One region of the Ruania zhangjianzhongii genome, then DNA from elsewhere that is predicted to be linked to it. Evidence: riboswitches for the same ligand, from Rfam matches in the RefSeq annotation. Region 1 holds a riboswitch; the other holds the start of a gene.
The links. Region 1 has a riboswitch for S-adenosylmethionine ahead of FU260_RS01415 (methylenetetrahydrofolate reductase). Riboswitches for the same ligand answer to the same signal wherever they lie in the genome.

Region 1 (2,194 bases):
TGCCGGTGTAGCAGGTGTCGATCCAGGCCCGCTGGGCGATCAGCCCGCTCACCGGTGTCCGATCGCCGACCGAGGCGTCCAGCTCCTCCCCAGCCGCCAGCCGGGCACAGATCGTCGGCCACGCCGCGGGCGCGATGAGTGCATCGGCCAACCCGACGGCGATCGCGTCCGCTCCGGACATGCTGGCCCCGGTCAGGGCCAGGTGCGTACCCACCGCGCCCGGCCCGCGGGACAGGTAGTACAGCGCCCCGACGTCCGGGAAGAACCCGATGCCGGTCTCCGGCATCGCCGCCGTGGTCCGCTCGGTGACCAGCCGCAGGGACCCGTGCGCGGACAGCCCGATCCCGCCGCCCATCACGACCTGGTCCATGAACGCCACATACGGTTTCGGGTAGTCGGCGATCGTCGCGTTCAGCGCATACTCCGCCTGCCAGAACCGCACGGGATCGGCGGAGCCGGTGACCACCCACTCCCGGATCTCTCGCACGTCCGCGCCGGAGCACAGCCCGCGGTCCCCGGCGCCGTCCAGGGCCACGGCGGTGATCGTCTCGTCGTCGGCGAAGTCCTGCAGCTGGCTCGTGATCGCCTCGATCATGGCCAGTGTGAGCGCGTTGATCGGCCGCGGCCGGTTCAACCGGATCCGGCCCAGCGCGCCCTGCCGCGCGACCAGCAGTTCCTCGGCCGGTGCGGTCCAGTCGGGTTCACCGCTGAGCATCGGGACTCCTCAGGTCGGGGCACGGGCGCAGTCTCAGTATGCCCACGCAGTGCCGGCCCTGCAGGCGGGCGCCCGCCGCCACCGCGGGCCAAGTCCCGTCGCCACCCGCGGGTCAACTCCTGCCCGCACCCGCGGGCCAAATCCCGCCCGCACCCCTGGGCCAACCGCGGCGCCACAGCGGGCCACCCCCGGCGCCAGAGTGCTGACCAGGGATCTAGCGGCCGAGCACCGGATCAGGCGCTGCGGCGCTCCTGGTGCAACTGGGCGTCCAGCGCGTCCAGGTCCTCGAGCAGCGCCATCTCCGCTGCATCCAGACCTTCGCCGGCCGCTCGCATTCGCAGTGCGTCCTCACCGTCAGCCACTGCGGCCAGCACGGTGTCCCGCTCGAGCCGCGCCCGGCGGGCCTCCGCCTCGCTCAGCATCGTCCGGTGCTGCTGGTGTGCTCCCACCATGGTGTGCTCCCTTCTCTTCCTTCTGCACCCGAGTGTGCCCTCCAGGTGTGACATTCCCGGGGGACGGCACACGCGAGGTGACGAACGCCGTCGAAAATCTCACGATCCGAAACGCCTTCTCCCAGCAAGTGAAGGCGGGTACGATCGAGGCACACCATCCAGAGCGGCTGAGAGTCCTGGCTCGACGACGCCGCAGCAACCCCCCAACGGAAGCCTCCCGCGGGGAAGGGTGCTACAGCCAGGATCGATGGAGTCGATTCATGAAGGCATATCTTTCCCGGTGGGGGCACCGATGAGTACCGCCCCGCTACTGTCCATGCCCGGCCGTGGTCCGAGCGTCTCGTTCGAGCTCTACCCGCCGCGCACCCCGCGCGGACAGGAGAACGTGCGCCGTACCGTCGCCGCGCTTGCCGAGGCCGACCCGGACTTCTTCTCGGTCACCTACGGCGCCTCGGGCTCGACCCGCACCACCTCCCGCGAGCTGATCGAGGAGATCCTCGCCAGCACCGATGTCACGCCGTTGGCGCATCTGACCTGCGTCGGCGCCAGCGCCGAGGACCTCGGCGAGTACGTCTCCTCACTGCTTGACCGGGGCGTCCGGGACTTCCTCGCTCTGCGCGGCGACCCGCCGGCCGGTGAGCAGGACTGGCACCCGCACCCGGAAGGGCTGACCCGCTCCGCACAGCTGGTCCGCCTGCTCCGCCGGCTCGCCGCCGAGCAGCATCCCGACCAGCAGGTCAGCGTCTCCGTGGCGACCTATCCGGGCGGAACCTACGACTCCACCGGTGCCCCCGTGGTGCACGCCGATGACGTCGCCGCACTGATCGAGAAGCAGTCCGCCGGCGCGGACTTCGCGATCAGCCAGCTGTTCTACGACGCCCGCCACTATGCCGAGCTGGTCCGCGCTGCCCGCGCCGCCGGCGTACACATCCCGATCGTGCCCGGCATCATCCCACTCACCGATCCGAACCGGCTGCGCCGGATGGTCCAGCTCACCGACGTACCGGTGCCCGAGCACCTGCTGCAA
Region 2 (2,194 bases), 1.7 Mb from region 1:
ATCGAGACCACGGCCAGCGCCCCGGCGTTGATCATCGCGTTCGCCGGTCGTCCGGTCTCCGGGTCGAGGGAGATCTCGTTGAACGGGTCGCCCGAGGGTTCGACGTCGATCTTTGCGTCCACGGACTCGATGCCGAGGTCGGCCAGCACCAGACCGTAGCTCAGCGGTTTGGACAAGGACTGGAGGGAGAACTCCTTGCTGGTGGTGCCCACCTGGTAGACGTAGCCGTCCACGGTGGCCAGGGCGATGCCGAAGTCGTCCGGGTCCACCGCACCGCGGGCCCCGATGCGATAGGGCGTACCCTCGCGCAGCTGCGCGATCTGGTCGTGCAGCTGGTGCAGGTAGGCGGTGATCGGAGACTCCATGAGGTGAGCCTAATCACCTCAGTGGCTCTCTACAGGCGGGTGTGCGCGCCGATGCCGTGGTAGGTGCGGTCGTGGTAGACCAGCGGCCGCTCGGCCCGGTCGATCTGGGCTTCCAGAGCGTGCAACGTGACCAGGTGGCTCTCCCCAGTGCGGACCCGATCGACCACCCGCGCGCGCAGCCACGCGGCGGCATCGGTCAGCAGCGGTTCCCCGCCGGGTAGCCGCTCGGCAGCCACCCCGGCGAACCGGTCCGTGCCGCGCCGGGCGAACTGGGCGGACAGGTGCGCACTGGCCGCATCCAAGAAGTGCACCAGCACGGTGTCCGCCTGCCGCAGCGCCTGCCAGGACGAGGAGCTCGAGGCGATGGCGAACGCGAGCATCGGGGGAGTGGCCGAGACTGAGATCACGCTGGTCGCAGTGAACCCGACGGGGCCGTGCTCCGCGGCCAGCGTGATCACCGCGACGCCGGCCGGGTGCTGGCGGAATACGCGCTTGAAGTCCTCACCGGCCAGCTGGTCGCCCGGTGCGCCGGCAGTCTCGGGCGCTGTGCCACCCCGGGCACTGTCGGACTCACTCAGTGCACTCACACCGCCACGCTAACCCGGGCCCGGCGGGCCTTGGCACGGGTGGTGGCGCATCTCACTTCGTGGGCGCGGATCGACACCTACTGATTGTTGACACGTCATCCATCGTGTCCGTAGAGTGTTGGTGTAGGTCTTGAGCGTCAATCAGATGGCCCCGGCCGGTTGACCGGCAACCCTCCACATGCGGTGGGGTGCCCCGGGTGACGACCTGGCCCCGTTCCTCTCCGGCGGGGCAAGCGCAGCACCGCCAGCGTTGCGGTACGAGTAGAAGGAACAGCACAGCCATCATGAACCAGGCCCAGCAATACGTGCCCGTCCTGCACGCCGCTACCTGCCTCATGTGCTGTTGCTCCATGCCGGCCTGAGCCGAACCTCATCCGGTGCCCCGGGCGTCTCGCCCCTCGGCCCCACCCCTGGTTCGCGCGTCGCACAAGGCTGACGGAGTGACACCGTCGGCGTGCCTCAGCGCAGCTGGGCCTTCCGCTCCTCTGGTTGCAAGGAACTCCCATGGCTTTCACGCGCTCACACCTGTCCGAGACCCGCACCGACTCCGTCGCTACGGAACCGGCGCCCGCCGCCCAGCCTCGAGCCGCTCGGCTCGCCCGCTCGCGCCAGCAGACCTCGCTGATCGCGCTCGACCTGTCCGGTGCCGGTGCGCCGCGGGAATGGCGCCGTGCCGCCGACTCCGACGCCGAGTCCTTCATCATGGGCCGGTTGGCCGGTCTAGCTTCGTTGGCCGATAACGGCGGCGTGGACCTGATCACCCTGGACGAGACCTTCCACGCTGCCGGTCTGCGCCGTCGCGATGACTGGCTCGACGGTGCGGTGGCCGCCTCCCGACTGTCCCGGCACACCACCGCAGCCACCCTGGTGGCTGCGGTGCCGCTCGGGCGTTCTCGCGCCGATCACGTGGCCGGGGCGATCGCCAGCGTGCACCGGGCCAGTGCCGGCCGTGCCGGGTGGCAGCTGGAGACCGGCGGGGGGCTCGCCCCCCGCGCGGTGGATTCGGTGATCAGTGCCTGGGGGGAGCGTTCGGCCCGCCCGCAGGTGGTGGTTCCGGTGCGAGATGCCGTCGACGGCGAGCTGGCGGCCGCCCGAGCAGATGTCGCCCGGCTCTCTGTGGCCACGTTCGAGGAGGCGCACGCCGCACGGACTGCGATCCGTCAGGCGGCCGCAGACTGGGGCCGGGACCCCGATGAGATCCGGGTTCTGGTGGACGTGCAGACCGTGGTCTCTGCCGACCGG

Region 2: another riboswitch for S-adenosylmethionine. It lies ahead of FU260_RS09115 (LLM class oxidoreductase); the one in region 1 lies ahead of FU260_RS01415 (methylenetetrahydrofolate reductase).

Annotation. Positions count from the first base shown of each region.
Region 1 is NZ_CP042828.1:248,555-250,748, forward strand. Features, by position in the region: gene FU260_RS01405 (enoyl-CoA hydratase/isomerase family protein) at 1-715, opposite strand, end outside; gene FU260_RS01410 (hypothetical protein) at 949-1,167, opposite strand; SAM riboswitch class I at 1,319-1,421, shown strand; gene FU260_RS01415 (methylenetetrahydrofolate reductase) at 1,460-2,194, shown strand, end outside.
Region 2 is NZ_CP042828.1:1,946,247-1,948,440, forward strand. Features, by position in the region: gene glsA (glutaminase A) at 1-365, opposite strand, end outside; gene FU260_RS09110 (flavin reductase family protein) at 395-952, opposite strand; SAM riboswitch class IV at 1,079-1,194, shown strand; gene FU260_RS09115 (LLM class oxidoreductase) at 1,457-2,194, shown strand, end outside.